Regions from separate parts of the Duganella sp. HH101 genome, predicted to be linked through region 3. Evidence: predicted binding sites of a transcription regulator. Region 3 holds the regulator's gene; each other region holds the start of a gene.
The links. Region 3 encodes FNR, which switches genes on or off when oxygen is low (the NO sensors DNR and NnrR bind a similar motif). Its sites were predicted from a motif close to TTGATNNNNATCAA; they were not measured.
Positions count from the first base shown of each region.

Region 1: DUGA2_RS16110 (universal stress protein) is a predicted target of FNR. The motif match lies at 5,132-5,145, and genes of this name have one in related genera.
Region 2: paaA (1,2-phenylacetyl-CoA epoxidase subunit PaaA) is a predicted target of FNR. The motif match lies at 4,340-4,353, and genes of this name have one in related genera.
Region 4: DUGA2_RS31620 (agglutinin biogenesis protein MshI) is a predicted target of FNR. The motif match lies at 6,391-6,404, and genes of this name have one in related genera.

Region 1 is NZ_LRON01000009.1:86,754-94,610, forward strand. Features, by position in the region: gene DUGA2_RS16075 (Crp/Fnr family transcriptional regulator) at 1-475, opposite strand, end outside; gene DUGA2_RS16080 (response regulator transcription factor) at 778-1,422, opposite strand; gene DUGA2_RS16085 (universal stress protein) at 1,512-1,979, opposite strand; gene DUGA2_RS16090 (protein phosphatase CheZ) at 2,370-3,197, shown strand; gene DUGA2_RS32715 (Hpt domain-containing protein) at 3,197-3,649, shown strand; gene DUGA2_RS16100 (Hpt domain-containing protein) at 3,552-4,004, opposite strand; gene DUGA2_RS16105 (protein phosphatase CheZ) at 4,004-4,831, opposite strand; gene DUGA2_RS16110 (universal stress protein) at 5,222-5,689, shown strand; gene DUGA2_RS16115 (response regulator transcription factor) at 5,779-6,423, shown strand; gene DUGA2_RS16120 (Crp/Fnr family transcriptional regulator) at 6,726-7,523, shown strand; gene hemP (hemin uptake protein HemP) at 7,711-7,857, shown strand, end outside.
Region 2 is NZ_LRON01000023.1:11,228-19,084, reverse strand. Features, by position in the region: gene paaG (2-(1,2-epoxy-1,2-dihydrophenyl)acetyl-CoA isomerase PaaG) at 1-548, opposite strand, end outside; gene paaE (1,2-phenylacetyl-CoA epoxidase subunit PaaE) at 571-1,650, opposite strand; gene paaD (1,2-phenylacetyl-CoA epoxidase subunit PaaD) at 1,658-2,215, opposite strand; gene paaC (1,2-phenylacetyl-CoA epoxidase subunit PaaC) at 2,229-2,981, opposite strand; gene paaB (1,2-phenylacetyl-CoA epoxidase subunit PaaB) at 2,994-3,278, opposite strand; gene paaA (1,2-phenylacetyl-CoA epoxidase subunit PaaA) at 3,289-4,275, opposite strand; gene paaX (phenylacetic acid degradation operon negative regulatory protein PaaX) at 4,457-5,395, shown strand; gene DUGA2_RS26660 (DUF2442 domain-containing protein) at 5,392-5,676, opposite strand; gene DUGA2_RS26655 (DUF4160 domain-containing protein) at 5,648-5,887, opposite strand; gene DUGA2_RS26650 (M14-type cytosolic carboxypeptidase) at 6,137-7,267, shown strand; gene DUGA2_RS26645 (hypothetical protein) at 7,372-7,857, shown strand, end outside.
Region 3 is NZ_LRON01000003.1:259,706-267,562, reverse strand. Features, by position in the region: gene DUGA2_RS06330 (response regulator) at 1-1,738, opposite strand, end outside; gene DUGA2_RS06325 (alpha/beta fold hydrolase) at 1,831-2,577, opposite strand; gene DUGA2_RS06320 (DUF2892 domain-containing protein) at 2,776-3,006, shown strand; gene DUGA2_RS06315 (RNA polymerase sigma factor) at 3,003-3,521, shown strand; gene fnr (fumarate/nitrate reduction transcriptional regulator Fnr) at 3,568-4,326, shown strand; gene DUGA2_RS06305 (FixH family protein) at 4,327-4,851, opposite strand; gene ccoG (cytochrome c oxidase accessory protein CcoG) at 4,862-6,247, opposite strand; gene ccoP (cytochrome-c oxidase, cbb3-type subunit III) at 6,244-7,197, opposite strand; gene DUGA2_RS06290 (cbb3-type cytochrome c oxidase subunit 3) at 7,190-7,360, opposite strand; gene ccoO (cytochrome-c oxidase, cbb3-type subunit II) at 7,362-7,857, opposite strand, start outside.
Region 4 is NZ_LRON01000043.1:7,261-15,117, forward strand. Features, by position in the region: gene DUGA2_RS31585 (type II secretion system protein) at 1-265, shown strand, start outside; gene DUGA2_RS34885 (type II secretion system protein) at 335-781, shown strand; gene DUGA2_RS31595 (MSHA biogenesis protein MshC) at 816-1,364, shown strand; gene DUGA2_RS31600 (hypothetical protein) at 1,354-1,896, shown strand; gene DUGA2_RS31605 (type II secretion system protein J) at 1,893-2,732, shown strand; gene DUGA2_RS31610 (agglutinin biogenesis protein MshP) at 2,729-3,163, shown strand; gene DUGA2_RS31615 (DUF6701 domain-containing protein) at 3,174-6,305, shown strand; gene DUGA2_RS31620 (agglutinin biogenesis protein MshI) at 6,455-7,393, shown strand; gene DUGA2_RS31625 (MSHA biogenesis protein MshI) at 7,390-7,857, shown strand, end outside.

The DNA.
Region 1 (7,857 bases), on a different contig from region 3:
GCGCCTCGGCGCTGAGCGCGCCCAGCATGCCGATCATGGCTTGCTCGCGCACCAGCTCGCGGCTCATGACGCCGTACATCATGTTTTCCAGTTCCAGGTGGACGCGTCCCAGCGCCGTCAGCTTTTTGAACGGCAGCAGTATCAGGTCGCAGTCGGACAGGGCCACGGCTTCGGAGGAATAGTGGCGGGTGTGGATGCCGTCCACGCCCAGCATGTCGCCCTTCATCGGGAAGCTCAGCACCTGTTCGTTGCCGAACTCGTCGATCAGCACCGTTTTCAGGAAGCCGGAGTTGACGATGTACAGCGTGTCGAAGGGCTGGCCGATGGTGTGGATGCGCTGGCCGGTCTTGAACTGCACGTGCTGGAACAGCAGTTCCTCGGTGGTGATCGAGCACGCCGCCGGGATGTGCAGCAGGTCGCAGACTTCCTTCAGGTTGGACCAGAGCCGCCCTTGACGCTGACGGCCCGCCTCCATCGACGAGGACTGCATGGTCGCGGTGGTGGTCGGACGAATTTCGGACGTTTGCGTAGACAGCATGGTGATCTCCTGTGTACAGGTATAGCTTTTCGAAAGGACGGGAACTGGGCTGTGCCGCGCTGCTTGGTTTCCTGTTGTGGTGTCGCACGGCATCGTGCTGCCTGTCTGGTGCCGTGCAGCATGAATCGTATGGTTTCAGTATGCCAACGCGATGGGGAGATAGATATCAGCAATGGCTGAATATGCGCGTAGGAGCCAGCGCAGGCTTGTAGGAGTTGTCCTAACGAGGGACGGGGAGATCAGGTCTTGAAGGGGGATAACAAACGATGAGCCACGGCATATTGCACCATCTCCGACAGCGAACTCATGCCCATCTTCTGCATGATGCGGGTCTTGTGGGTGCTGACCGTCTTGACGCTCAGGTGCAGGCTGTTGGCGATTTCGGTGATGGACTTGCCGGCCACCAGCAGCGAAAACACTTCGAATTCGCGGTCCGACAGCTGTTTATGCAACAGGCTTTCGTTGGGCATCATGATGTTGAGCGCCAGTTGCTCGGCCACCTCGGTGCTGATGTAGGGGCGGCCGGAAGCCACCTTGCGGATCGCGCCGACCAGCTGGGTGCCGGCGCTTTCCTTGGTCAGGTAGCCCTGCGCGCCGGCGCGGATGGCGCGCACCGCGTACTGTTCCTCTTCGTGCATGGTGAGGATCAGGATGGCCAGCTTGGGCGCCTCCGCCTTGATCTGGCGGATCAGGTCGACGCCGCTGCGGCCGGGCATGGACAAGTCCAGCAGCAGCAGGTCGAAACCGCCCTGGCGCACATGGCCGAGGACTTCGAAGCCGTCGATGGCCTCGCCTACGATATCGATGTCGGGTGCGCCGTCGAGTATGCGCTTGAGACCTTCGCGCATGATGGTGTGGTCGTCGGCAATGACAATACGAATCATAGTGGTGCTTAAAAAGTGATTAAAAGTAAGTATTCTTATTTTTGAACTAATCTTGTGATCTTACTACAAAAATGTAGCAGGCCCGCGCTTTATTTGCTGCCGGGTTCCTTGATCAGGCGATGCACCAGCACCGGTGTTTTGGCGTGCGACAACACCTTGTTGGTAACACTGCCCAACAACAGCTGGCCCCAGCCGCTGCGGCCGTGCGAGCCCATGAAGATCAGGTCGCAGCGGTGTTTTTCCGCCACATCGACGATCTTCAGCGCCGCGCTTTCCGCGAACGCCGTCAAGGCCTCGCAGGGCACGCCGCGCTTGGCGCAGGAATCGACGACGTCCTGCGTGTGCTCCTGGCCGGCGCGCAGCATGGCGGCGCGGTATTCGTCCTCGCTGGGGTAGCTGGGCGGGATGATCTCGACGTAGATCGGGTACTGGTACTCGGGCGCCACGAACAGCACCAGCACCTCGGCCTTCATCTGTTCGGCAAAGGCCACCCCGGCGCAGGCGGTTTTGCTGGAAACGGCGGAGCCGTCGGTGGTAATCAAGATTTTGCGGTACATGACGAACCTCCTTTTAAAACCAGCTGGCTGCTCTTAATTGTAGTCCCGATTTACATTATTGTTAGTATGGAAAGACTTGATGATTATCAAATAAAAGCCGTTTATCCCGTGGCGCCCGTGTTGGCTTTCATACTTTTTACCTGTTATTTTTGCACCCGAGCACTACTTTTGTGTCTCAAGGCGTGTTTTGTCGATCTAACCAATGTTAGTATCTCCAAATACAACGAAACTTGGCTTGGACCCGGAGCGCAGGGCAGGCGACCCTACTCCGGGATTGAATAATCTGGCTGCGCCCTGCTACACTCGGGTAAGTGCGTTATATTGCCGAGCGTCATCACAGACAAGCAAGTTTAGGGCAGCAATTTTACAAATTATGGAGAAGCAGGGATTATGACCAACGCCGCTGACGATTTCGACGCATTATTTGATGAAGTGTCCGCTCAGAGCAAGACCGCAGCGCCTGCTCCAGCGCCTGCTCCCGCACCAGCTTCGGCGGAAGACGACCTGGAAAGCCTGTTCGACGAAGTCTCGTCGGCCCGGCCTGCGGATGTCGCGGCTGCCGCCCCCGCCCCAGCGCCCGCGGCCAACGCCGCCGCGCCGGCCGACGGCGCCGAGGCCGAAGACAAGCCGATGTTCGAACGCCTGGGCGGCATCGTCCGCCTGCTGCACGATTCGCTGCGCGAACTGGGCTACGACAAGGCGCTGACCGAGGCTTCGTCGCAGATCAACGACGCCCAGGACCGCCTCGAATACGTCGCCACCCTGACCGAACAAGCCGCCAACAAGGTGCTCAACACCCTGGACGAAGGCATGCCGGAGCAGGATACGCTGTCGAAAAAATCCAAGGACATGGAAAACCGCTGGGCCGACCTGTTCGCAGGCAAGCTGAGCCTGGACCAGTTCAAGCAGCTGGCCGGCGACTCGCAAGCCTTCGCGGTGGCCGTGTCGGCCGCCACCGAGGCCGAAAAAGCCCGTTTGCTGGAAATCATGATGGCCCAGGACTTCCAGGACATCACCGGCCAGCTGATCAAGAAAGTCGTGACCATCACCAAGACGGTGGAGCACGAACTGGCAGAACTGCTGCGCGACAATGCGCCGCCGGCGGTACGCGAGAAAATCGCGCAAAAAGAAGTGTCCCTGATGTCCGGCCCGTCGGCACCCGCCGTCGCGCTGAACCAGGACAATGTCGACGACCTGCTTGCTGACCTGGGATTCTAATGGACGATATGCTCAAGGATTTCGTCGTCGAGGCGATGGATCTTGCGGTCAACGTTGAAGAGCATCTGCTGCGGCTCGAACGCGACCCGGACAATAAAGAGACACTCAATGCGGTGTTCCGTTCCTTCCACACCATCAAGGGCGGCGCCGGTTTCATGGGCCTGCCTGCGCTGGTCGCGGCCTGCCACCTGACCGAGAACCTGTTCGACGCGCTGCGCACCGGCGCCGCGCCGGTCACGCCGATCGCGATCGAGGCGGCGCTGCAGGCGTCGGGCTTCGTGGCCGACCAGCTGGCCGAACTGAACAACGGCGCCGAGCCGGACAGCCTGCCGGCCATGCCCAAGGATCTGGAAGTCATCCTGACCGACGCCATCGAAGGCAAGACCACCGCTGGGCCGGCGCATGCGCCGGCCCAGCGGTGGTCTTGCCTTCGATGGCGTCGGTCAGGATGACTTCCAGATCCTTGGGCATGGCCGGCAGGCTGTCCGGCTCGGCGCCGTTGTTCAGTTCGGCCAGCTGGTCGGCCACGAAGCCCGACGCCTGCAGCGCCGCCTCGATCGCGATCGGCGTGACCGGCGCGGCGCCGGTGCGCAGCGCGTCGAACAGGTTCTCGGTCAGGTGGCAGGCCGCGACCAGCGCAGGCAGGCCCATGAAACCGGCGCCGCCCTTGATGGTGTGGAAGGAACGGAACACCGCATTGAGTGTCTCTTTATTGTCCGGGTCGCGTTCGAGCCGCAGCAGATGCTCTTCAACGTTGACCGCAAGATCCATCGCCTCGACGACGAAATCCTTGAGCATATCGTCCATTAGAATCCCAGGTCAGCAAGCAGGTCGTCGACATTGTCCTGGTTCAGCGCGACGGCGGGTGCCGACGGGCCGGACATCAGGGACACTTCTTTTTGCGCGATTTTCTCGCGTACCGCCGGCGGCGCATTGTCGCGCAGCAGTTCTGCCAGTTCGTGCTCCACCGTCTTGGTGATGGTCACGACTTTCTTGATCAGCTGGCCGGTGATGTCCTGGAAGTCCTGGGCCATCATGATTTCCAGCAAACGGGCTTTTTCGGCCTCGGTGGCGGCCGACACGGCCACCGCGAAGGCTTGCGAGTCGCCGGCCAGCTGCTTGAACTGGTCCAGGCTCAGCTTGCCTGCGAACAGGTCGGCCCAGCGGTTTTCCATGTCCTTGGATTTTTTCGACAGCGTATCCTGCTCCGGCATGCCTTCGTCCAGGGTGTTGAGCACCTTGTTGGCGGCTTGTTCGGTCAGGGTGGCGACGTATTCGAGGCGGTCCTGGGCGTCGTTGATCTGCGACGAAGCCTCGGTCAGCGCCTTGTCGTAGCCCAGTTCGCGCAGCGAATCGTGCAGCAGGCGGACGATGCCGCCCAGGCGTTCGAACATCGGCTTGTCTTCGGCCTCGGCGCCGTCGGCCGGCGCGGCGGCGTTGGCCGCGGGCGCTGGGGCGGGGGCGGCAGCCGCGACATCCGCAGGCCGGGCCGACGAGACTTCGTCGAACAGGCTTTCCAGGTCGTCTTCCGCCGAAGCTGGTGCGGGAGCAGGCGCTGGAGCAGGCGCTGCGGTCTTGCTCTGAGCGGACACTTCATCAAATAATGCGTCGAAATCGTCAGCGGCGTTGGTCATAATCCCTGCTTCTCCATAATTTGTAAAATTGCTGCCCTAAACTTGCTTGTCTGTGATGACGCTCGGCAATATAACGCACTTACCCGAGTGTAGCAGGGCGCAGCCAGATTATTCAATCCCGGAGTAGGGTCGCCTGCCCTGCGCTCCGGGTCCAAGCCAAGTTTCGTTGTATTTGGAGATACTAACATTGGTTAGATCGACAAAACACGCCTTGAGACACAAAAGTAGTGCTCGGGTGCAAAAATAACAGGTAAAAAGTATGAAAGCCAACACGGGCGCCACGGGATAAACGGCTTTTATTTGATAATCATCAAGTCTTTCCATACTAACAATAATGTAAATCGGGACTACAATTAAGAGCAGCCAGCTGGTTTTAAAAGGAGGTTCGTCATGTACCGCAAAATCTTGATTACCACCGACGGCTCCGCCGTTTCCAGCAAAACCGCCTGCGCCGGGGTGGCCTTTGCCGAACAGATGAAGGCCGAGGTGCTGGTGCTGTTCGTGGCGCCCGAGTACCAGTACCCGATCTACGTCGAGATCATCCCGCCCAGCTACCCCAGCGAGGACGAATACCGCGCCGCCATGCTGCGCGCCGGCCAGGAGCACACGCAGGACGTCGTCGATTCCTGCGCCAAGCGCGGCGTGCCCTGCGAGGCCTTGACGGCGTTCGCGGAAAGCGCGGCGCTGAAGATCGTCGATGTGGCGGAAAAACACCGCTGCGACCTGATCTTCATGGGCTCGCACGGCCGCAGCGGCTGGGGCCAGCTGTTGTTGGGCAGTGTTACCAACAAGGTGTTGTCGCACGCCAAAACACCGGTGCTGGTGCATCGCCTGATCAAGGAACCCGGCAGCAAATAAAGCGCGGGCCTGCTACATTTTTGTAGTAAGATCACAAGATTAGTTCAAAAATAAGAATACTTACTTTTAATCACTTTTTAAGCACCACTATGATTCGTATTGTCATTGCCGACGACCACACCATCATGCGCGAAGGTCTCAAGCGCATACTCGACGGCGCACCCGACATCGATATCGTAGGCGAGGCCATCGACGGCTTCGAAGTCCTCGGCCATGTGCGCCAGGGCGGTTTCGACCTGCTGCTGCTGGACTTGTCCATGCCCGGCCGCAGCGGCGTCGACCTGATCCGCCAGATCAAGGCGGAGGCGCCCAAGCTGGCCATCCTGATCCTCACCATGCACGAAGAGGAACAGTACGCGGTGCGCGCCATCCGCGCCGGCGCGCAGGGCTACCTGACCAAGGAAAGCGCCGGCACCCAGCTGGTCGGCGCGATCCGCAAGGTGGCTTCCGGCCGCCCCTACATCAGCACCGAGGTGGCCGAGCAACTGGCGCTCAACATCATGATGCCCAACGAAAGCCTGTTGCATAAACAGCTGTCGGACCGCGAATTCGAAGTGTTTTCGCTGCTGGTGGCCGGCAAGTCCATCACCGAAATCGCCAACAGCCTGCACCTGAGCGTCAAGACGGTCAGCACCCACAAGACCCGCATCATGCAGAAGATGGGCATGAGTTCGCTGTCGGAGATGGTGCAATATGCCGTGGCTCATCGTTTGTTATCCCCCTTCAAGACCTGATCTCCCCGTCCCTCGTTAGGACAACTCCTACAAGCCTGCGCTGGCTCCTACGCGCATATTCAGCCATTGCTGATATCTATCTCCCCATCGCGTTGGCATACTGAAACCATACGATTCATGCTGCACGGCACCAGACAGGCAGCACGATGCCGTGCGACACCACAACAGGAAACCAAGCAGCGCGGCACAGCCCAGTTCCCGTCCTTTCGAAAAGCTATACCTGTACACAGGAGATCACCATGCTGTCTACGCAAACGTCCGAAATTCGTCCGACCACCACCGCGACCATGCAGTCCTCGTCGATGGAGGCGGGCCGTCAGCGTCAAGGGCGGCTCTGGTCCAACCTGAAGGAAGTCTGCGACCTGCTGCACATCCCGGCGGCGTGCTCGATCACCACCGAGGAACTGCTGTTCCAGCACGTGCAGTTCAAGACCGGCCAGCGCATCCACACCATCGGCCAGCCCTTCGACACGCTGTACATCGTCAACTCCGGCTTCCTGAAAACGGTGCTGATCGACGAGTTCGGCAACGAACAGGTGCTGAGCTTCCCGATGAAGGGCGACATGCTGGGCGTGGACGGCATCCACACCCGCCACTATTCCTCCGAAGCCGTGGCCCTGTCCGACTGCGACCTGATACTGCTGCCGTTCAAAAAGCTGACGGCGCTGGGACGCGTCCACCTGGAACTGGAAAACATGATGTACGGCGTCATGAGCCGCGAGCTGGTGCGCGAGCAAGCCATGATCGGCATGCTGGGCGCGCTCAGCGCCGAGGCGCGCGTGGCGCGCTTCCTGGTGTCGCTGGCCGAGCGCTTCGCCCAGATGGGCTATTCGAGCAAGCTGTTCAACCTGCGCATGACGCGCCACGAGATCGGCAGCTACCTGGGCCTGACGCTGGAAACGGTCAGCCGCACGCTGTCGGCCTTCAACGAGATCGGCCTGATCAGCGTCGACCAGCGCACCATCGGCATCAAGGATCCGGAAGCGCTGAAAACCCTGCGCCGCCTGCCGCCCTCCCGCACCCGCGCCAAGCAGCTGGCCGCCGCCAAAACCAAGGGCGGCGACAGCGTCACGCCGGGTCAGTTACTGGCTGCGTTGTAAGCCCCGCGCGGCCCCCGCCGCCTTACCCAGCTTGGGCCCGGTCTCTCCAGCCGGGCCTTTTTTTATGCGCCCCCTGCACCGCCGTCAAATAAGCTTTAAATAACGTTGAAATAACCCTTGCATTCCTCCCGCGCTTCTACAATAATGAATGCAAATACGAATCATTCTTATTTAAGGAGCCCAGAAGATGACCACGACCATGCCCGCCACCCCGCCCGCCATCAGCGCCCACGCCCACGCCGCCACCCTCGCGGCGGCGCCGGCCGTCGTGCCAATCAAGCGCATCACCAGCGCCAGCCTGATGGGCGATGGCCGCGAAGTCGAGATCGAACAT
Region 2 (7,857 bases), on a different contig from region 3:
CAGATCAGGCCCCAGGATTCGGCCTTCTCCGCGCTGAGCTTATCGCCCAGCATGGCCAGGCCCATGGCGCGGGCGCTGCCGACCAGGCGTGGCAGGAAATAGGTGCCGCCGGTGTCGGGGATCAGCCCCAGTTTGCAGAACACTTCGACAAAGGATGCTGATTTGGCGGCCAGCACGATGTCGCAGGCCAGCGCGATGTTGGCGCCCGCGCCGGCGGCCACGCCGTTGACGGCGCAGATCACCGGCATCGGCAAGGCACGCAGCGCCAGCACCAGCGGGGCGTAGTTCTTTTCCACCGAGTCGCCCAGGTCGACCGGACGGGCGCCCGGCTCCACCGCGCGGTCCGACAGATCCTGGCCGGCGCAGAAGCCGCGCCCTGCGCCGGTCAGCACCATCACGCGCACGCTCTTGTCGTGGCTGATCTTGTGCATGGCGTGGCGCACTTCGTCGTGCATGGCCTGGGTGAAGCTGTTGAGTTTATCGGGGCGGTTCAGCGTCAGCGTGGCGACGCCGTCGGTGATGTCGAAGAGGATGTTCTCGTAGTTCATGGCGTCTCCGGTGGGATGTTTTTTATTCGGCCTGGTCGAAGTCGATGACGACCTTGTCGGTGATGGGGAAGCTCTGGCAGCTCAGCACATAGCCGCGTGCGATCTCGTAGTCTTCCAGCGCGTAGTTGACGTCCATGTCGACCTGGCCTTCGAGCAGCTTGCAGCGGCAGGTCGAGCACACGCCGCCCTTGCAGGAGTAGCGCATGTCGATGCCGGCTTTGAGGCCGGCGTCGAGCAGCGATTCCTTGTCTTGGTCCATGGTGAAGCTGGTGGCGTTGCCGTCCATGATGACGGTGACTTCGGTTTCGTGGCGGCCCGCCTGCGGATCGATGGCGCGCGGCTTGTGCTGGTGCTTGGGGATGCTGGCGGCGAACAGCTCGATCTTGATCTGCGCTTTCGCCACGCCGGCTTCCTGCAACGCTTCAGACACGCCAAGCATCATGTCTTCCGGGCCGCAAATGAAGGCGACGTCGATGTCTTCGGGGCGCACCCAGTACTTGAGGAACTGCGCGGCCTTCTCTTTCGTGATGCGGCCGTTGAACAATTCGATGTCCTGCTGCTCGCGGCTCATCACGTAGGCCAGCTTGAGACGCTCCATGTAGGTGTCCTTCAGGTCGGACAGTTCGTCCTTGAAGATCACCGACGACGAGGCGCGGTTGCCATAGAAAAGCGTGAAGCGGCTGTGCGGCTCGGCCGCCAACGTGGTCTTGATGATGGACAGGATGGGCGTAATGCCGCTGCCGGCGGCGAAGGCCAGGTAGTGCTTGCGGTTGGCGGCGTCCAGCGGCACGTTGAAGTGGCCCATCGGCGGCATCACTTCCAGCGTGACGCCAGGCTTGATGGTGTCGTTGGCCCAGCTGGAGAACAGGCCGCCCTGCGTGCGCTTGATGGCCACGCGCAGCGCGCCCTCCTGCACGGCGGAGCAGATCGAATACGAGCGGCGCACGTCTTCGTCGGCGATCTGGGCGCGCAGCGTCAGGTGCTGGCCTTGCTGGAACTTGAAGCTGTCTTGCAGCTCGGGCGGCACGGCGAAAGTGACGGCGATGGTGTCGCGCGTTTCGTTGCGCACTTGCGAGACGGTCAGCGGGTGGAATTTGCTCATGATCTTTTTAGTGGCACTTGAAGTAGTCGAAGGGCTCGCGGCAGTCCAGGCATTTGTACAAGGCCTTGCAGGGAGTGGAGCCGAACTGGCTGGTGATTTCGGTGTGGCGGGAGCCGCAGTTGGGGCATGCCACCGTCAGGCGCGGTTGGGCGCGGCGCGAGATGGCGGCCAGTGCGCCGTCCGCGCCAACGCCGGCCCGCAGGCCGCTGATGTCGATCACCTGCTGCGCCGGCGGGGCGATGCCGTAGCCTTGCAGCTTGGCCTTGCCCTCTTCGCTCATCCAGTCGGTGGTCCAGGCTGGGGACAGCTGGTTTTGCAGGCGTACGTCTTGCAGGCCGTGTGCGTGCAGGGCGTCGGTGATGGCGTCGGCGATGACCTGCATGGCCGGACAGCCGGAATAGGTCGGCGTGATGGTGACGGTGCAGGCGCCATCGGCAGCCAGCTGCACATCGCGCACGATGCCCAGGTCGACGATGGAGATGACCGGGATTTCGGGGTCGGAGACCTCGCCCAGCCAGGCCCAGACCTGGGCGGTGGCGGACATGTTGATGGCGGCGGCTGTCATGGTCGGCTCGCTGTTACCAGGTGGCGCCGGGATAGGCGCGCTGCAGGAACTGCATCTCGGCCAGGATGTAGCCCAGGTGCTCGCTGTGGCGGCCTTGCTTGCCGCCCTTCTGCATCCAGGCGTCGGCCGGCGGCATGGCCAGCGTGGCTTCGGCCAGGATCTCGGCCACATGCGCCAGCCATTGCGCGCGCAGGCCGGCTGCGGCCGGGGCTACGCCTTCGGCCACCATCGCCTCGTCGACCGCGTCGTAGGCGAACACTTCGCCGCTGTACATCCATAATTCGTTCACGGCCGCTTGCGTCTTGGCGTGGCTGACGTCCGTGCCGTCGCCCAGGCGCACGATCAAGTCACCGCTGCGGCGCAGGTGGTAGGTCACTTCCTTCAGCGATTTCTCGGCGATGGCGGCGATGCGGGCATCGCTGCTGCGCGTCAGGCCGACGATCAGGAAGTAGTGCCAGGCGTCGAAGAAGAACTGGCGCACCATGGTGTCGGCGTAGTTGCCGTTCGGTTGCTCCATCAGCAGGCAGTTCTTGAAGTCGTGGGCGTCGCGGTGGTAGGCCAGCTTGTCCTCGTCGCGGCCCGCGCCTTCCAGCTCGCCGGCGTACTCGTACCACAGGCGGGTCTGGCCCAGCAGGTCGAGCGCGACGTTGGTCAGCGCCATGTCCTCTTCCAGCGCCGGGCCTTTGCCGCACAACTGCGACAGCTGCTGGCTCAGGATCAGGGCGTTGTCGCCCAGGCGCAGCAAATAATTTACCTTGTTTTGCACGGTGTGCTCCGCTTACAGGTTCTTGACTTCTTCCGGCATCGGGAAGAAGGTCGGGTGGCGATACACCTTGCTGTTGGCAGGCTCGAACAGCGCGCCCTTGTCGCCAGGGCTGCTGGCGACGATGTCGGCAGCGCGCACCACCCAGATGCTCACGCCTTCATTGCGGCGGGTGTAGACATCGCGCGCGTTGTTGACCGCCATCTCGGCGTCCGGCGCGTGCAGGCTGCCGACGTGTTTGTGCGCCAGCCCGTGCTGGCTGCGGATGAAGACTTCCCACAGTGGCCATTCTTTGCTCATCTTGATCTCCTTATGCTGCCTTGGCGGTGGCGTGTTTGTCGGCGTGCGCGACCAGCGCTTCGCGGAACCAGGCGCCGTCTTCCCATGCCTTGACGCGGGTGCGCAGGCGCTCGCGGTTGCACGGGCCGTTGCCCTTCAATACGTTGTGGAACTCGCTCCAGTCGATGGCGCCGAATTCGTAGTGGCCGGTTTCTGCGTTGAACTTCAGGTCCGGATCGGGCACGGTCAGGCCCAGGTACTCGGCCTGGGGCACGGTCTGGTCGACCATGCGCTGGCGCAGCTCGTCGTTGGAGAACAGTTTGATGCGCCATTGCGCCGACTGCGCGCTGTTGACCGATTCCGCGTCGGACGGGCCGAACATCATCAGCGACGGCCACCACCAGCGGTTGAGCGCATCCTGGGCCATGGCCTTCTGCTCGGGCGTGCCCTTGGCCAGCGCCATCATGATGTCGTAGCCCTGGCGGGCGTGGAAGGATTCTTCCTTGCAGACGCGGATCATGGCGCGCGCGTACGGGCCGTAGGAGCAGCGGCACAGCGGGATCTGGTTGATGATGGCAGAGCCGTCCACCAGCCAGCCGATCGCGCCCATGTCGGCCCACGACAACGTTGGGTAGTTGAAGATGCTGGAGTACTTGGCCTTGCCGCTGTGCAGGGCGGCCAGCAGCTCGTCGCGCGACACGCCCAGCGTTTCTGCGGCGCTGTACAGGTACAGGCCGTGGCCGGCCTCGTCCTGGATCTTGGCCAGCAGGATGGATTTGCGTTTCAGGGTAGGGGCGCGCGTCACCCAGTTGCCCTCGGGCAGCTGGCCGACGATTTCCGAGTGGGCGTGCTGGGAGATCTGCCGTATCAGCGTCTTGCGATAGGCGTCCGGCATCCAGTCCTTGGCCTCGATCTTGACGCCATCATCGATGCGGGCCTGGAAGGCGCGCTCGTCGTCGGCCATGTCGTCCGCCGTGCGGACCGTGCTCAGGCCCGTGTCCACCATTTGTGCATACATCGCTGTCTCCTCATCGCTAGTAGATGGATAATACGATACATATTTTTGTTTGACTACGTTTTTTTTGACTCAGATCATAAATCAGTATCCCATCGGCAAGAGCCGCGAAATAAATGCTGCGCCGATGGTCAGGCAAAGTAAACTCTTGTTTGTGTGTGTATAGAAAGAGAGATTCCTGCTCATGAATTGCAACGACTGGATAGCCGGATTCCTGGCCAGCGACCCGCCCCGTTCGAAGTCGCTGGTGGTGACGATCTTCGGCGACGCCATCGTGCCGCACGGCGGCATGGTGTGGCTGGGCAGCCTGATCGAGCTGCTGGCGCCTTTCGGGGTCAACGACCGGCTGCTGCGCACCGCCGTGTTCCGGCTGGCGCAGGAAGGCTGGCTGGGTGCCCAGCGCGACGGCCGCCGCAGTTCGTATGCGATCACGCCGCCGGCGATGGCGCGCTTCGTGCATGCCTACCGCCGCATCTACGCGCCGCTCAATGTGCACTGGGACGGCAGCTGGACGCTGATACTCAACGGCGACGGCGCGCTCGACGCGGCCGAGCGCAGCGCGGTGCGCAAGGAGTTGCTGTGGGAAGGCTATAGCGTGATCGCGCCCGGCATCATGGGCCATCCGGCGGCCGACGGCCCGGCGCTCGACGAGCTGCTCAAGCGGCTGGGGGTGGCGGGCAAGCTGTTCGTGGTGCAGGGCAAGGCCATGCGCCAGGTAAGCGGGCGGCCGCTGAGCGAGCTGGTGGCCGACGGCTGGGATTTGAGCGGCGTGGCCCAGGGCTATGACCAGTTCATCGCGCAGTTCGAGCCGTTGCTGGCGGCGCTGAAGTCCGCCGCTGCGACCGCTGACGCGGCAGAGGCATTGACGCCGCAGCAAGCCTTCGTGGTGCGCACGCTGCTGATCCACGCTTACCGCCGGGTGCAGCTGCACGATCCGCAATTGCCGGTCGAGCTGCTGCCGACGCCGTGGCCGGGCGCGCTGGCCTACGAACTGGCGCGCACCATCTACCTGGCCGTCTACGCGGCGGCCGAGCAACACATCGACGCCACCCTGCGCCGCGAAGACCCCGCCGCTCCCGCCGCCGAACCCGCTTTCTTCGACCGCTTCGGCGGCCTGACCTAGCGGGCGGCGGGCGTCACTGCGGCGACCAGCGGGAAGGCCGCCGGGTCGCGCAGCGAGGCGATCGACAGGTCGATATCGAGCGCCGGCCAGTACAGGTGATCGGTGCTGGGACGTTGCACATCGTCCAGTTGCGCCCGCGTGGCACCGACGAACCAAGGGAAATCCGCATAGGCGGCATACAGCTTTTCGTTACCCAGATCGACCCAGAAGCCGTGCGCGGCAATGTCGATAATGCGGACCTCGAACGGACGCTCAATGCGTGAAATAGGTGCGCCAGACATTTTGCATCTCCTGTTGGTGCGCGGCGACAAACCGCGCCGCCGTTTGCAACTGCTGCGCCGACAAGCCTGTGTGCCATGCCAGCGCGACCTCCGGCTCCAGCCAGAATTTCGCCGTGCCATCCGGGTGAGACACGTGAACGTACATCCGGGTTTCCTCGCGCGAGAAAAAGAAGTACCGAAAGCCGGCCTGGCGAAACAGCGTGGGGGTCATGGGGATTGTACTCCTGCGGCAGCCCCCTCAACTTAGCAAAGCCGGCATGGCGGGCATTGCGCTGGCGCAGGCTCGAACGGCGGGGTCAAGTCTGACATTTGGACACGCTCTCAGCCGTAGCGGCCGCTACGGCTGAGAGCGTGTCCAAATGTCAGACTTGACCCCGGGGTTGGCGCGAGCCTGTATCATGTCGGCACTGCGCCACAAGTGCACACCAACTTCTTACATAGAATTTACCGGGATTCCGCCATGTCTATCAAAATCAGCCAGCAATTCGACGCCGGCGCCATCGAGGTCTTGCGTGCCGACGATCCGGCCGCCATCGACCTGAACATCCGCAAGGACTCGCACGCCGACATCACCCAATGGTTTTACTTCCGCGTCCAGGGCGCGCAAGGCACGCCGCTGGCGCTGCGCTTCCTCAACGCCGGCACCGCCGCCTACCCGGATGGCTGGAAAGACTACCAGGCCGTCGCCAGCTACGACCGCGACAACTGGTTCCGCGTGCCGACCACCTACGACGGCACGGTGATGACCATCAACCACACGCCGGAATACGACAGCGTCTACTACGCCTATTTCGAGCCGTACTCGTGGGAACGCCACCTGTCGCTGCTGGACAACGCCCAACTGTCGCCGCTGGTCAAGCTGGTCGACCTGGGCAGCACCATCGACGGCCGCGACCTGAATATGCTGGTGATCGGCGATCCTGAAGCGGAGCAGAAGGTCTGGGTCATCGCCCGCCAACACCCGGGCGAGACGATGGCCGAATGGTTTGTCGAAGGCATGGTCGAAGCGCTGCTGGACCCGGCCAATCCTTTCGGCCGCCAGTGCCTGAAGGAAGCCGTGTTCTACGTGGTGCCGAACATGAACCCGGACGGCTCGGTGCGCGGCAACCTGCGCACCAACGCCGCCGGCGCCAACCTGAACCGCGAATGGCTGAACCCGACCATGGAGCGCAGCCCGGAAGTGTTCCTGGTCAAGAACAAGATGCTGGAAGTGGGCTGCGACCTGTGCCTGGACATCCACGGCGACGAAGGCTTGCCATACGTGTTCGTGGCCGGCAGCGAGTCGCTGCCGACCTTCACGCCGGACCAGGAAGAAGCGCAGCAATACTTCATCGACAATTTCCTGATCGCCAGCCCGGACTTCCAGGACGACTACGGCTACGGCGAAACGCCGTACACCGACGAAACCCTGACCATGGGCTCGCCTCACATCACCCACGCCTTCGGCTGCCTGTCGCTGACGCTGGAGATGCCATTCAAGGACAACGCCAACGATCCGGATCCGGATACCGGCTGGAACGGCGCCCGCAGCGCCGAGCTGGGCAAGGCAGTGTTGCAGCCGGTGCTGCAATCGCTGCTGGCACAGCAGTAAGGCCTTAGCCGGGCCCTTCCCTGCGGCGCGACAAGGTCGCCGCCGCAGGGGAAAATACACTGGACCTCACCGGCGCACCCACGCGCCGCTTCTGGAGGTTCAGCATGAATACCCTGACTTGGATACGCCGCACACTATTGATGATTGTGCTGATGTTGTGCGCCTGCAGCACACCCTACCGCCCGCCGCAGCTCCTGGACGCGGGCACCACCTTCCCCGGCCTGATCGACCTGGCCGCCCGCGCCAACGGCAAGACCGCCGACGTGCTGCTGGTGCACGGCATCTGCACGCACGACGCCAGCTGGGCCGGCGCGGTGGTGGGCCAGCTGATGCAATCGCTGGGCGTCGCCGCCGGCCCGGCAGCGCTCAAGGCCGCCGCAGGCCCGCAGGTGCAGATCGTCTCGTCCAGCGCCGACACGCCGGCCGGCCGCCTGCGTTTCGACGCGCTGATCTGGTCGCCGCTGACCACCGAGCTCAAGCGCCAGCTGTGCTATGACCAGACCAACAAGTCGTCCATCTGCGACGGTGCGCCGCCGTTCACGCCGACCCGCGCCAGCCTCAACGCCCGCTTCAAGGATGGCCTGCTCGAC
Region 3 (7,857 bases):
AGTCCACCGGCGACAGTTCCATGTGGCGGGCCTCGATCTTGGAGAAATCCAGCACGTCGTTGAGGATGCCCAGCAGCGACTGGCCCGACACCCGCACCATGCTCAGGTATTTGCGCTGCTGCGGCGTCAGCGGCGTATTGCCGAGCAGGTAGACCATGCCCAGCACGGCGTTCATCGGCGTGCGGATCTCATGGCTCATATTGGCCACGAACTCGCTCTTGGCGCGGTTGGCCGCCTCGGCGCGGTCGCGCTCGCGCTCCAGCTCCTCGGCGCGCGCCTCCACTTCCAGCCGCAGCCGGTGGCGCTCGGTGATGTCGGAAATCACCGCCAGCACTTTCGTGCCCTGGTCGGTGCGCACCGCGCTCAGGTTGATCTCGACCGGGAACTCGCTGCCATCCCGGCGCAAGCCGTACAGCACGGTGCCGTCGCCCATGCGCACCGGCTCGGCGCTGAGGCGCTCGGCAAAGAATTTGACGCGGTGGCCGGCGTGCTGGCCGCGCAGGCGTTCCGGCACCAGCATTTCCAGCGGCTGGCCCAGCACGGCGTCGCGTTGGTAGCCGAAATAGCGCTCGCCTTCGCGGTTGAAGGTTTCGATGCGGCCATCGACGCCGACCACGACGATGGCGTTGGGCGCGAACTCGACCAGGCTTTGCAGGCGTGCGTCGGCCGCCAGGCGTTCGTGCATCAGTTCGTTGAAGGCGGTGGTCAGCTGGCCGACCTCGTCCTGTCCCTGGGTGGGCAGCGGCGTGAAGCGGCCGGGGTTGTCGCGCAGGGCGACGATGGCGTCGCGCAGCCGTATCAGCGGCGCCAGCAGGCGCAGCGTCAGCCAGCCGATCAGCGCGGCGGCCGCCAGCGAGGCCAGGCCGCCCCACAGCAGCAGCCGGTACAGCACGCCGTTGAAGGGTTCGAACGCTTCCTCGGCCGGCAGCGAGGCGGCCAGCACCCAGTCCACCGACTTCAGCGCCTTGTAGCTGTTGAGGGTGCGCTTGCCGGCGCCGTTGACGCTGTCGACCGTGCCTTCGAAGTCCTGCTCCAGCGCCTGGGTGGTGGCGGGGTTGGCGTTGGGCTGGCGCGGCTTGAGCAGGCGGCCCAGTTCGGGATGCAGCACGTACACCGGCTGCGGGCCGCGGGTCAGCGCGAAGTAGTAGCCGGTGCGGCCGACCTTGGCGTTGCGCAGGTGGCCCAGCAGATTGTCCTTGTACAGCCGCAGCACGCCGACCAGCAGGCACACCACCTCGCCGTTGGCGTCCAGCACCGGCGCCACCATCTGCACGATGGGCTGCTTGCCGGCGCGGCCGATCAGCGGCTCGGTGATCAGCGGCTTGCGGGCGCGCATCACGGTCTTGAAGTAGGCGCGGTCGGAGGCGTCGATGCCGGCGCGGCCCGGCACTTCGGGCAGGTCGGCGATCACCATGCCCTCGGGGTTGATCACCAGCAGGTCGTCGAACAGCGCCAGCACGGCGCGGTCCTGGTAGTAGGTGCGCAGTTGGCCGGGGTTGCGGGCGATGGCGGCCGGCGTGTTGCGCGCCGACACGGCGATGATATCGAGCAGCATCAACAGCTTGTCGTCGAGCTCCTCGGCCGTGCGGTTGATCAGCGCCGTCTGCTGCGTGAACAGCACCCTGGTGAAGTCGTCCTGCATGCGATGGGTTTGCACCACCGTCACCAGCGCGATCATCAGAACCGAGGTGATGCTGGTGGCCAGCGCAACTTTTGCCTTGATGCCAAGTGACTTCATTTCATCCTTAGTAGGCGAGGCCGGGCGGGATTGGAAAAAAATATGAAAATGCCAGCAAATTCTCCTATCAAAGCCCGGCCTTGGCAACAGGATTAACGCTGGGCGGCGGCGATGATCACCTCGGCGACCTTGGCCGGCTGCGAAACCATGGGCACATGGCTGGTTTTCAGCGTGACGGTGGTGGCGTTGAGCTTCCTGGCGAAGGCTTGCTGCAGCGCCGGCGCGATCATGCGGTCGTTGGCGGCGGCGATGTAGTAGTTGGGCTTGGTTTTCCACGCGGCCACGGTGGTGGCGTCGCCGAAGGCCTTGGCGTTGATCGGGCCCTGGGTGGCGGCGATCAGCGCGGCGGTGGCCGGCGGCACGTCCTGGGCGAAGTTCTTGGCGACCGAGTCGGCAGGAAGCCACAGGTAGCCGGCGGCGTCGGCCTGCAGGGTGGCGATGCCGGGCGGCACGGCGTAGTCCTTGCCCAGGTTGGCGGTGGCCTCGCCTTCGGACGGCGCGAACGCGGCCACATAGACCAGGGCCTTGATTTTATCGCTGGTGCCGGCCTGGGTGATGACGGTGCCGCCCCACGAGTGGCCGACCAGCACCACCTTGCCGGTTTGCGCATCGACCACGCGCTGGGTGGCGGCGACGTCGTCGGCCAGCGAGCTCAATGGGTTCTGCACGGCCACCACTTTCAAGCCCTTGGCCTGCAGCAGCGGAATGACCTTGTCCCAGCTGGAACCATCGGCGAACGCGCCGTGGACCAGGACGACGGTGGTGTCGGCGGCCGGGGCGGCGGCCTGGGCGGCGAATGCGGAAGCCAGCAGTGCGGTAGCGATCAGGGTGCGTTTCATGATGTTTTCTTTCAGTTGGGTAGTTGGCGATCAAATAGTGTGCTACTTGATGTGTTGAACTATAGCTCGCAATTTAATCGCGTGCAAGATAAAAATTCTAAATATTTTGTGATAATTCATCCGCAGCGCGAATCCAAACCGCGCCGGCCGCCCTCTTAGCAGCCGAGGGACTTCCTCTGCGACGAATTGGAGTGCACTATGTTCTATGTGAAAAATGTACCAAACTGGGAGCGCGCGCTGCGCGTGGTGGCCGGCCTGATCGCCGTCTGGATAGGCATAGTCGTGCTGGGCGGCATGTGGGGCATGGCGCTGGCGGCGTCGGCGGCGGGCATCGTCGGCTCCGGCCTGTTCGGCTTTTGCCCGATGTGCGCGCTGGTCGGCCGCCGGCTGGACAAGGCGCAGGCTGCCCAACATAACGGAAATCCATGACACTGGCGGCACACCATCTCCCCGTGCTGGACGCCGCCCACCGCGGCGATCCGGCGGCGCTGGCGCAGCTGCTGCGGCTGTGCCAGCCCGACATCCGCCGCTACGCCCAGCGCAACTGCCTGATCGGCGACGTCGACGACGCCGTGCAGGAAGCCTTGCTGGTGCTGTCGCGGCGGCTGTCGTCGGTGCGCCTGCTGGCGGCGTTTTCCGGCTGGCTGTTCCAGGTCGTCAAGCGCGAGTGCCACCGCCTCGGCCGCATGGCGCTGGGCCACGATCCGTGGGACGACGAGCGCGCCGAGCAGTGGCTGGCCAGCCAAGACACGGCCGGCCTGCGGCTGGAGCTGGTCAACGCGCTGGAATCGCTGCCGGCCGATTATCTGCAGGTGGTGCTGCTGCGCGACTTCGCCGAGCTGTCGATCGCCGAAATCGCCGCCGAAGTGGGCGACAGCAGCGCGGCGGTCAAGAGCCGCTTGCATCGTGCAAGGAAAATGGCGCGCGAATACTTGATCGGATGACTGCGGCATCGACCACAGATGACGACAAATGGTCTACACTGGCTGCATGATACGAGAACTTCCAGAGCTGGTCCTGCCCAGCGCCACCATCGAGATCCTCAAGGCCAGTTGTGCGACCTGCAGCATGCACCAACTGTGTTTGCCCATGGGGCTGGACAACAACGATATGGACCGGCTCGACCAGATCATAGGCCGCCGGCGTAAAGTGGCGCGCGGCGCCACGCTGTTCCGCATCGGCGATCCCTTCCAGAGCCTGTTTGCGATACGCCTGGGCCATTTCAAGACCTACCAGGTCAACCGCGAGGGCGCCGAACAGATCACCGGCTTCCAGATGGCCGGCGAACTGCTGGGCATGGACGCCATCAGCACCGACCTGCACCATTGCACCGCCGTGGCGCTGGAAGACAGCGAGGTGTGCGAGATTCCATTCGGCAGCCTGCAACAACTGCTGGCCGATATGCCGACGCTGCTGCGCCACTTCCACCGCATGATGAGCCAGGAAATCACGCGCGAGCAAAGCGTGATGCTGTTGCTGGGGAATATGCAGGCGACCCAGCGTTTTGCCGCCTTCCTGATCAACCTGTCGTCGCGCTACGAGGCGCGCGGCTACTCGCCCAACACCTTCCAGCTGCGCATGTCGCGCGAGGAAATCGGCAACTACCTGGGGCTGACGATCGAGAGCATCAGCCGCCTGCTGTCCAAGTTCAAGAAGGAAAGCCTGCTGCGCGTGAGCAACCGCGAAATCGAATTGCTCGACGTGCCGACGCTGAAAGCCATCACCGCCGGCATGCAGACCTGCGCCTGATTAGTTGTCGGCCTGCAGCGTCACTTGGCGCTGCGCCGGCCAGGTCCACGCGCCGGCCAGCCGCCAGTCGCGCTGCTCGCCCTCCACCAGCACCACCCAGCGGCTGCGCTCCAGCATCGGCAGATTGATCTGGAACGCGCCGAACTCGTCCGGCTGCACCACCAGCTGGATATCCTTCTCCGGCAGCGTCGCATGCGACAGGTGGACGAACAGCCGCTCGCTCCGGCCCTGGTCGCTGCTATTGCGCCGCAGCTGGCCGTTCAGCGTGCCGGTGGTGGCGTCGTAGCCCAGCGACATCGACAGGCCCAGCGTCGAGGCCAGGCGGTCGCGCCGCAAGTCCTGGTTGATGGCCTTGCCCTGCTTGTAGTAGTCGCCCACCACCAGCGCGTCCTGCTGCGACCAGGCCAGGTAGCCGGTATAGCTGCCGGCCACCACCACCACGGCCGGGCCGAGCATCAGCAGCCACGGCCAGCGCTGCTTCCACCACGGCGTCGCCGGCGCTTGCGCCATCATCGATACGCTCATCTTGCTCTCCTTAGCGCGGCACGAAAAATACCGCGTGTTCCTTCACATGCAGCGACGGCTGGTCGACTGCGGTCAGTTCGATTTCGATCTTGTTCGAGCCCGGCTGGCCGGCGCCGTGCTCGGTGCGCAGGCGGATCGGATAGGCCTTGGTCTCGGTGCCTTCCACCCGCACCTCTTCCGGCGTCACCTGCGACAGCGTGGGCAGGCCGCCGACGCGGATGCGGTAGGTGTGCGCCTGCTCGGTCGTGTTCATGATCTGCAGGCGGTAGACGTTTTCGATCATGCCCTCCTCGACCTCGCGCCCCATGGCGCCGCGGTCGCGTATCACGTCCAGCTTGAGCGGCGTGCGCAGCCACAGCGCGATGCCGACCGCCGCCACGATCAGCGCCAGGATGCCGGCGTAGATCTTCACCCGCGGCCGCAGCGTGCGCTGGCGGATCTCGGTCGGCGTGTAGTGCATCAGCAGCGCCCGCTCGGTGCTGTAGCGTATCAGGCCGCGCGGCTGGCCGATCTTGTCCATCACGCCGTTGCAGGCGTCGACGCAGGCGGCGCAGCCGATGCACTCGTACTGCAAGCCCTTGCGGATATCGATGCCGGTCGGGCACACCTGCACGCACAGGCTGCAGTCGATGCACGAGCCGCCGTTGACTACATCGCGCTTGTTGAGCGGCGCGCGCGGTTCGCCGCGTTCGCCGTCGTAGGTGATGATCAGCGTGTCGCGGTCGAACATCGAGCTCTGGAAGCGGGCGTACGGGCACATGTACTTGCACACCTGCTCGCGCAGCCAGCCGGCGTTGCCGTAGGTGGCCAGGCTGTAGAACACCACCCAGAACCATTCCCACGGGCCGAAGCTCAAGGTCAGCACCTCGTTGCCCAGCAGCTTGATCGGCGTGAAGTAGCCGACGAAGGTGAAGCCGGTCCACAGCGCCACCGCGCCCCAGGCCAGGTGCTTGGCGCTTTTCTTGCCGAACTTGGCGGCCGACATCGGCTGCCGGTCCAGCGCCATGCGGGCGCTGCGCTTGCCTTCGATCTTGCGTTCTATCCACAGGAAGATTTCGGTGTACACCGTTTGCGGACAGGCGAAGCCGCACCACACCCGCCCCGCCACCGCCGTGGCGAGGAACAGCAAATAGGCGCAGATGATCAGCAGCGCCGCCAGGTAGATGAAGTCCTGCGGCCACAAGACCAGGCCGAAGATGTAGAACTTGCGCGCCGCCAGGTCGAACAGCAGGGCCTGGCGTCCGTTCCACTGCATCCACGGCGTGCAGTAGAAGGCCAGCTGCGTCAGCCACAGGCACAGCCAGCGCAGGCGGGCGTAGCGGCCCGAGGTTTCGCGCGGATAGATTTCCTCGCGCGCCGCATACATCTTGATGACTTGTGGTGCAGGATCGTTCATTTTGCTGCCGTGGCGGTGTCTGTCGCCGCCGCGACCGGTGAGGGTTCAACATGGTTGACGTCGTTCGACAAGCTCCACACATAGGCGGCCAGCACGTGCACCTTGGCGTCGCCGAGGAAGTCCGCGAACGCCGGCATGGTGGTGCTGCGGCCCTTGCGGATGGTTTCCATGATGGTCTCGGCGCTGCCGCCGAACAGCCAGATCTTGTCGGTCAGATTCGGTGCGCCGAGGGCCTGGTTGCCGGTGCCGCTCGCGCTATGGCAAGCCATGCAGGCGCCGAACTTGTCCTTGCCGAACACCGCCTTGATCGGATCGGCGGTCGAGCCGGACAGGCTCAGCACGTAATGGGCGACGTTTTCCACATCCTTGTCCGAACCCAGCGCGGCGCCCATGGCCGGCATCACGCCGGTGCGGCCGTGCAGGATGGTTTCCTTGATGGTCTCGGGGGCGCCGCCGAACAGCCAGTCCTTGTCGGTCAGGTTGGGGAAGCCCTTGTTGCCGCGCGCATCGGAGCCGTGGCACTGCGCGCAGTAGGTCAGGAACAGGCGCTCGCCGATGGCGTGGGCCTTGGGATCGGCCGCCACCTGCTTCAGGTCCTGCTTCTGGTATTGCGCGAACAGCGGGCCGTAGTCGGCCTCGGCCTGCTTGAGCTCGGCCTGGTACTGGCCCGAGGATTTCCAGCCCAGCTTGCCGGCATAGCTGCCCAGGCCGGGATACAGGACCAGGTAGCCCAGGCCGAAGACGATGGTGATGTAGAACAGCCACATCCACCAGCGCGGCATCGGCGTGTTCAGCTCGCTCAAATCCTCGTCCCACACGTGGCCGGTGGTTTCGCCGGCCTTGCCCTTGATCTTCGATTGCGAGAACAGCAGCACGCCGCAGCCGACGATGCCGAGCAGGGTCAGCACGACGATGTACATGTCCCAGAAACCGTTGGTGAAATCAGCCATGGCTGTGCTCCTTCTCGTCGTCGTCGAACGGCAGCTGGGCCGCCGCCGCGAAGTCGGCTTCCTTGTTGTGGATAAAGGCCCACCACAGGATGCCGGCAAATGTGATGAAGGAAATCACCGTCATCACGCTGCTGGCGCGATCAAACAGGGTATCGATAGCCATGCTAGTTCCTCGTCTTGATTAATGTGCCCAGGCCTTGCAGATAGGCGACCAGGGCGTCTTCTTCGGTCTTGTCTTTGAGCTCCTCCGGCGCGGCGGCGATCTCGGCGTCGGTGTAGGGATCGCCCAGGCGCTTGAGCGCCTTCATCTTCGGCACGATCGATTCCGGCACCAGCGAGGTCTTCGCCAGCCATGGGTAGTTCGGCATGTTCGACTCGGGCACCACGTCGCGCGGATTGGCCAGGTGGGTGCGGTGCCATTCATCGCTGTAGCGGCCGCCCACGCGCGCCAGGTCCGGCCCGGTGCGCTTGGAACCCCACTGGAACGGCCGGTCGTAGACGAACTCGCCGGCGACCGAGTAGTGGCCGTAGCGTTCGGTCTCGGCGCGGAACGGACGCACCATCTGCGAGTGGCAGTTGTAGCAGCCTTCGCGCACATAGATGTCGCGGCCCGCCAGGCGCAGCGGCGAGTAGGGCTTCAGGCCCGCCACCGGCTCGGTG
Region 4 (7,857 bases), on a different contig from region 3:
CGTCGCCTGGCTGGAGCGGGCGCCGGACAACTATGCCGGCGAACTGACGCCGGAAGCGGCAAAAAGTGTTAAAGCTGGCAACTGGTATTTTGATCTGGTGCAACACAAACTGGTATTCGTGAGGGGCGGGCAAGAAAATTTGTTAAATAGTGCCTCAAAGAATATTTATTTCAAGGTAGAATCACTGCGCTTGCCCTCGAAAAACGCCAACGCAGAGCGCCAGCCGGGAAATGCCGGTATCGCGCTGAATGAAGTCACTCAGTAGCAGCCGCTGCCGCACTCCGCCGCAGCTTGGCGTTAATGATCTTTTTTTTAGTCAGGTCTGGAGAGTCATATGCAAACCAAACAAGCAAGTTCGTTCAAATCGCGTTCCGGGCAAGGCGGTTTCACGCTGATCGAACTGATCGTCGTGATCGTCATCCTCGGTATCCTGGCCGCCACCGCGCTGCCGAGATTCACCAACCTCGGTACCGATGCGCGTATCGCCAAGATCAACAGCGCGCGCGGCGCGGTGCTGAGCGCGGCAAATATGTTCCACGGGCGCTGGCTGGCCGCCGGCGCACCAGCGAGCGGTACGCTGACCTACGACGGCGTCGATGTCGATCCAGCCACCGGCTACCCAAGCGTCGCCGGCATGCTGGTCGCGGCCGGACTGACCGACTTCGATACTACGGCCGGGGGCGGCGTTTATCGTACCGATGCCACCCATACCACCTGTACCGTCACTTATTCCGCCACGGCCGCTGGTCCGACCGCGACCGTCAATACGGCCGGTTGCTGATTCCGCATAGATGGCCGGCTGGAGGGGGGGCGTGATGGAGACGACGTTGCGGCGTCGCACCCGTCCCACGGGGCCGGGCGGCTTCACGCTGGTTGAGCTGGTGGTCATTCTGGTGGTGACGGGCATATTGGGCGCCGTTGCCGCTCCGCGTTTCTTTGAGCGCAGGGCGTTTGATGCCGCAGCCTACACGGATCAGCTCAGAGCGATGCTGCGTTATGGGCAGAAAGTCGCCATCGCCCAAGGTCGAAACGTCTACGTACGGCTCAACGGCGCCAGCGTCGCCCTGTGCTATGACGGTCTGTGCACGTTGCGCGTCAGTGCCCCTGGCGGGGCCAACAGCGGTACTGGCGTGACGCTGTCCAATTGCAGTAATCTTTCCACCTGGGCTTGCGAGGGCGTGCCCAATGGCCTGACGGTGTCCAGTGCGCTGAGCTTTTATTTCGACGCCACCGGCCAGCCATACGCGGCAACCGACGTGCCGCCCACGCTGACCTCGACCTTCGCCCAGCTGGCGCTGTCCATCAGTGGCGACGGCGGTAGCCGCACCGTCACCGTGACCCCGGTAACTGGCTATGTCTTTTAAACCAAACTCACGCGCGCAAGCGGGCCTGAGCATGGTTGAGCTGGTGATGTTCATCGTGGTTGTCGGTATTGCGGTGGTGGGCGTCTTGCAGGTGCTGGGCATGGGCGCGCGCTCCAGTCCCGACCCGATGCGCCGCAAGCAGGCGCTCGCCATCGCCGAGAGCATGATGGAAGAGGTCCGGCTGGCGCACTTCACATTGTGCGACGGCAGCGACCCGAAGGCCGAAGATCCCGCCACGTTGACTGCGGCCGACTGCACCATTCCGGAAGGCCTGGGTCTTGAACCGGGCAATGTCCGCCCCTTCGACAATGTCAATGACTACGGCGGGACTTACACCACCGACGCCGCCGGCAATTCATTCCCGACCGGTTACTCCGCCGCCGTCACGATCGTCCAGGACGCCGCGTTCGGCGCGGCCGGCGCTCTGGTCCCGCAGGCCGCCGCGCTGCGCATCACCGTCGTCGTCACCTACGGCACCGACAATGTGACGCTGGACGGCTACCGCACCCGCTACGCGCCGAGGTCGCTATGAAAGCGCCCCAGCGCGTACAAGGCTTCACGCTGGTCGAGGCCGTCATCGTCATGGTCATCACCGGCATCCTGGCCGGCATGGTGGCGGTGTTCCTCAGGACGCCGGTGCAGAACTACGTCGACACCGCCGCGCGCGGCGACATGACCGACGTCGCCGACCTGGCGCTGCGCCGCATCACGCGCGAGCTGCGGCTGGCGCTGCCCAACAGCATCCTGGTCTCGGCCGACCGCCGCACGCTGCAATTCCAGCTGACCAAGATCGGCGGCCGCTACATCGACATCGGCGATTCGCCGCCGCCCTCGCTGCTGCCGCTGGACTTCAGCCCCGCCGCCAGCCTGCAATTCGACATCGCCGGCGCCGCGCCCACCGGCCGCCAGGCCATCCTGGTGAACGACTGGATCGCCGTGTTCAACATCGGCGTGGCGCCGGCCGACGCGCGCAGCTTCGGCAACATCGCGCGCGTCACGGCGGTCAACGGCACCCGCATCACGCTGGCCAACAACCCGTTCGCCGCGCAATCGCCGTCGATGCAGTCGCCGACCAACCGCTTCCAGGTGGTCTCCGGCACCGTCACCTATGTGTGCGCGCCGGTGGCCGGCGGCGGCGGCACGCTGATCCGCAGCTTCAGCACGCAGATCTTCGGCCTGAACGGGCTGGGAGCGCCGCCGTTCGGCACGCCTGCGACGCTGGCCGGCCTGGTGTCCGGCTGCGGTTTCGATTACGTGGTGCTGGCCAATACCAACACCGCCCTGGTCGGCGTGTCGCTGACGCTGACGCGCAACAACGGCGAAAGCATCAGCCTGGTGCGCCAGGTCCACGTGGACAATACGCCATGAAGACCCTGCGCACACCGCCGCGCCGCGCCGCCGGCGTCTCCATCGTCACCGCGATGTTCCTGGTGGTGGTGCTGTCGGCGCTGGCCGTGGCGGCGATGTCGCTGTCGCGCTCGCAGCAGAGCAGCTCGGCGCTGGACCTGCTGGGCGCGCGCGCCTACGAGGCGGCCCGCGCCGGCGTCGAATACGGCTTGTACCAGCAGCAGATCAACGGCAGCTGCGTGGCCAGCCGCACCTTCGTGGCGGGCGGCACGCTGTCGGCCTTCACCGTCACCGTGCAGTGCGCCGTCGTGGCGACGCCCGGCATGGGCGCGGGCATGAACCGGACCACGGTGACGGCCGTGGCCTGCAACGTGCCGGCCGCAGGCGTCTGCCCCAACGCCGCCACCACCAGCGCCGACTATGTGCAGCGCACGGTCACGGTGCAGTTCTGAGGAGGCGACGATGACAGCGACCAAGCCCGACGCCATATTCAACGCCGCCCCGCGCTGGCTGGCCTGCCTGCTGGCGCTGCTGTGCAGCCTGGCCGCCGGCTGGTCGCGCGCCGATTCGCCGATCACGCTGTTCAAGAGCTTTGCCGGCAACGTCAGCTTCACCGGCACGCAGAAAACCCTGCGCACCAAGGACAACAACATCGACCCGTGCGCCATCAACGCCGGCACGCTGACCATGGCGCTGACCGGCGTGCCGTCCGGCGCCACCATCCTCAACGCGCAGCTCTACTGGGCCGGTTCCAGCTCCACCCCCGACTACAGCGTGACCTTCGACGGCGTGGCTGTCACCGCGCCAAGCAACCGCAGCTACAGCTCGGCCACGGTCGGCTACGATTTCTTTGCCGGCGCGGTGGACGTGACCTCGCAGGTGGTGGCCAAGGGCAACGCCAACTACACCGTCGGCGGCCTGACCATCAACAACGGCAGCCCGTATTGCGCGGTCGAGGGCGTGCTGGGCGGCTTCCAGCTGCTGGTGGTGTACTCCCATTCCAGCGAGACCTTCCGGGTGCTCAACCTCTACGAGGGCTTCCAGTACATCCGCAACTCCAGCGTGGCGCTGACGCTGGCCAACTTCAAGACGCCCACGCCGATCGGCAGCCTGACCGGCAAGATCGGCCACATCACATGGGAGGGCGACACCACGCTGTCGGGCGGCGGCGAGATCCTGATGTACAACAGCGTCGAGATGACCGATGCGCTCAACCCGTCCGGCAACCAGTTCAACTCCATCTCCAACATCAACAACGACAGCTTGTCCTACGGCATCGACTTCGACGCCTACACGGTGTCGTCGCCGACCATCAAGGCCGGCCAGACCTCGGCCCGCAGCGACTACAAGTCCGGCCAGGACCTGGTGCTGATGAACGCCGAGGTGATCGCCGCGCCCAACGTGCCGGCGGCCGACCGCGCCGTATCGATGACCTTGCAGAACCCGCTGCAGCCTTCGCAGATCAGCAACTACCTGATCAGCGTCAGCAACAACGGCCCGCTGGCCGAGGGCGGGCCGACCACCATTGTGGACGTGCTGCCGTCGTCGCTGATCTTCGTCAGCGCCAGCGGCACCGGCTGGAGCTGCGGCATGGCCGGGCAAAAGCTCACCTGCAGCTACAGCGCCACCATGGCCGCCGGCGCGACGCTGCCGCCGATCACGCTGCGGGTGACGACGGCCGCCGCCGCCAGCGGGCTGGTCAACAACAGCGCCACCGTCAGCGGCCAGCTGTTCGACTACTACGACGGCAACGACACCTCGACCGTCAGCTCGCAGGTGGGGGCGGCGGCCATCACGCCGAGCTTTATGTTCACCGATCCGCTGTCCGGGCAGTGCGTGAACGGCTTGCCGTTCGGCGATCCGGGCCAGCCCTGCAAGCTGTTCAATTTCAACGCGCAGCGCAACCTGGCCAACAAGGATATTCCGGTGTCCCTGACCTTCGTCGTGCTGGGCGTGCCGACCGCGCTGTCGAACACGGACAGCACGCTCAAGGTCAAGTACGCGCTGTCCTGCTACGATCCGATCCAGGACGCGGGCGTCAGCGCCAGCTTCACCAAGGTTGGCGGTAGCGCCGTGACGCTGCCGCTGTGCGCCAAGTCCGGCGCGCTGCCGGGCCAGACGTCCGCCACCTGGACCGGGCTCAACGACGTGGTGTTCACCGGCACCAAGGCGACCACGGCCGATATCTACAACTTCCGCTATGCCGACGTGGGGCGGGTTGAATTCCTGGTCAGCGACAACACCGGGCGCCTGGGCACCAGCAGCCCCTTCGTCGAACGGCCCGACAAGCTGCTGCTGGTGGCGCCGGCGTCCAACAAGGCCGGCACGCCGGCTTCGCCCACCGACGGCAAGTTCGTCAGCGCCGGCACCGCGTTCACGATGTCGGTCAAAGCGCTGATGTATGGCGGTGCGCCGGCGCCCAACTTCGGCAGGGAGACCACGCCGACCACGGTGCAGATCACCGCGCGGGCGGCCAACGACCAGAACGGCGATCGCCTGGCCGACATGGTGCGGGGCATGCCCGACCCCAACCAGGCGCTGGTCTTCAACGGCAGCTTCGGCGCCTTCAGCGGCGGCGTCGCCAGCGGCAGCAGTTTCTCCTACGGCGATGTCGGCGTGCTGGAGCTGACGCCGTCGGCCACGCCGAGCAGTTATCTCGATTCGGGCGACTTGATCCTGGAGACGCTCAACGTCGGCCGCTTCGTGCCCGACCATTTCAACACTGCGATCACGCCGCCGATGCTCTGCGATCCGGCCGGCATGACTTGCCCGGCCAACGTTGGCATGGCGTACTCGGGCCAGCCCTTCAATCTGACCGTCACCGCGATGAACGTGCAGGAGCAGCCGACGGTCAACTATCGCGGTGCGCTGGCGCGGGCGGTGGCGTTGTCGGCCTGGTCGGCGGCCGGCAGCACGGCTGTCGCCAATCCGCCGGCCAACCCGAGCGGCGCGGTGCTCAGCGCCAACGGCATCGCCGCCAGCGCCTTCCCGCTATTGCCGGTCGCGCCGGCCGCGTCCGGCGTTGCGGCCGCCGCGCCGGTCTACACGCTGCCGCGGCCGTTCGTCGCGAGCGCGGCCTACGCCAACAACTGGGTGACGCCGACGCCGGTGTATGTGCGCGCCACCGAGACCGGGTCGCCCAACGACGGCGTCAGCTCGCTGCGCACCGGCGCGGTCGAGGCGGGCATCGTTGTCGTGTCCGGCCGCCTGTTCGTGCCGAACGCCTATGGCTCGTCCAGCCTGCCGGTGCCGCTGAACCTGGGCGCGCAGTACTACGGCCAGAGCTCGGTCAACGGCAGCACCGTGCTGGCCTGGCGCAACAACGCCAGCGACAGCGCCACGGTGGTGACGCCGGCCAGCAACTTCCAGTACGCCAGCTGCCTGGTGGCGTGCCCGGCGCCGCCGCCGAGCGCGCCGTCGACGGTGAGGATGATCAACGGCGCCGCCACCGCCACCCTGAAGGCGGGCAGCAACGCCGGCAAGAGCGGCGCCACCGTCACCGTCAACGGGCCGACCTGGCTGCCGACCACGCAAGGGCGCGTGACCTTCGGCCTGTATCGCAGCCCGGTGATTTTCTTGAGGGAAGTGTATTGAATCCGCCTCATTTTATTTGGGAACTGAGCATTAACAGGGCAAACTGGGGGCATGGCGCCAATTTGCAGAAATGGCGCAATGAAACTTGAATATAATCAAGGATGTGCGGCGACTATTGAATGCCGTGCTTAATCATTTGAGACAGTCGGATGCGTTTATTCGGAAAAGCGGAAAAAAAGAATGGCTGGCTGGCCATCGGCCTGACGGCGGACGGCGTGCAGGCCGCAGCGATCGAGCGCCGCACCGACGGCCCGCCGCGCGTGCTGCTGGCCGCATCCTACCCCGGCAAGGCCGACCAGGCCGGCGCCAGCCTGGCGCGGCTGGGCAAGGAGTTGCAGGCCAGCCGCTACCGCTGCACCACCTTGCTGGGCGCGGGCGGCTATCAATTGCTGATGGTCGAGGCGCCCAATGTGCCGGAGGCGGAAATGCGCACGGCGCTGGGCTGGCGCGTCAAGGACATGATCGATTTTCCGCTGGAGCAGGCGACCATCGACATGGCTATAGTGCCGCAGGCCAGCGGCTCGAACCAGGCGCGCCAGGCGTTCGCGGTGGCGGCCCGCAACAGCGTGCTGATGCCGCACCAGCAGCTGTTCGCCGACCACAAGATCGCGCTGTCCGCGATCGACATCGGCGAGATGGCGCAACGGAACATCTCGGCGCTGCTGGAGCCGGAGGGGCGCGGCGTCGCGCTGCTGGCCTTCGACGCCGACGGCGGCCTGCTGACCGTCAGCTACCAGACCGAACTCTACCTGGCCCGCCGCATCGACGTCACGTTGAACCAGTTGCTGGACCCCGATCCCGAGCGGCTGCAGCATCTGCATGACCGCATCACGCTGGAGCTGCAACGGTCGCTGGACCACTTCGAACGGCAATTCTCCTTTGTCACGGTGGCCAAGATGGTGGTGACGCCGGTGGGCGACGGCGCGCTGCGCGCCTATCTGACCAGCAATCTGTACCTGCCGGTGGAACAGTTGGACCTGGCCAGCGTGCTGGACCTGACCGGCGCCGAGCTGCTGCGAGACCCGGCGCAGCAGGCCGGCTTCCTGCGCACGCTGGGCGCCGCCTTGCGCGAGCTGGAGACGGCATGAGCCAACAGATCAACCTGTTCAACGCTGGCTTCAAGCGCAAGAAAAACTACGCGACCACTCGTACCATGGCGGCGGGGCTGGGCGTGCTGGTGCTGGTGCTGGTCGTGGCGTCGGTGCTGGCCAACATCGAGCTGGCGACGCTGGAGCGCGAGGCCGCCGTGCTCAAGGCCGACCTGGCCGCGCGCGAGGCGCGCCGTACCGCCGTCACCGCCACCTTCGTGGCGCCGCGCAAGAGCGAGACCCTGCAGCAGGAGCTGGACCAGACCAGCGTGCAGTACCGCAATCTGCAACAGGTGGCCGCCATCCTCGACCAGGGCGAGCCGGGCGCCACGCGTGGCTACTCGGCTTATTTCCGCGCCTTTGCGCGGCGCGGCATCGACGGCTTGTGGCTGACCGGCGTCACCATCCAGGGCAGCGGCGAGGCCATCGGCCTGCAGGGGCGGGCGTTGAAAGCCAGCCTGCTG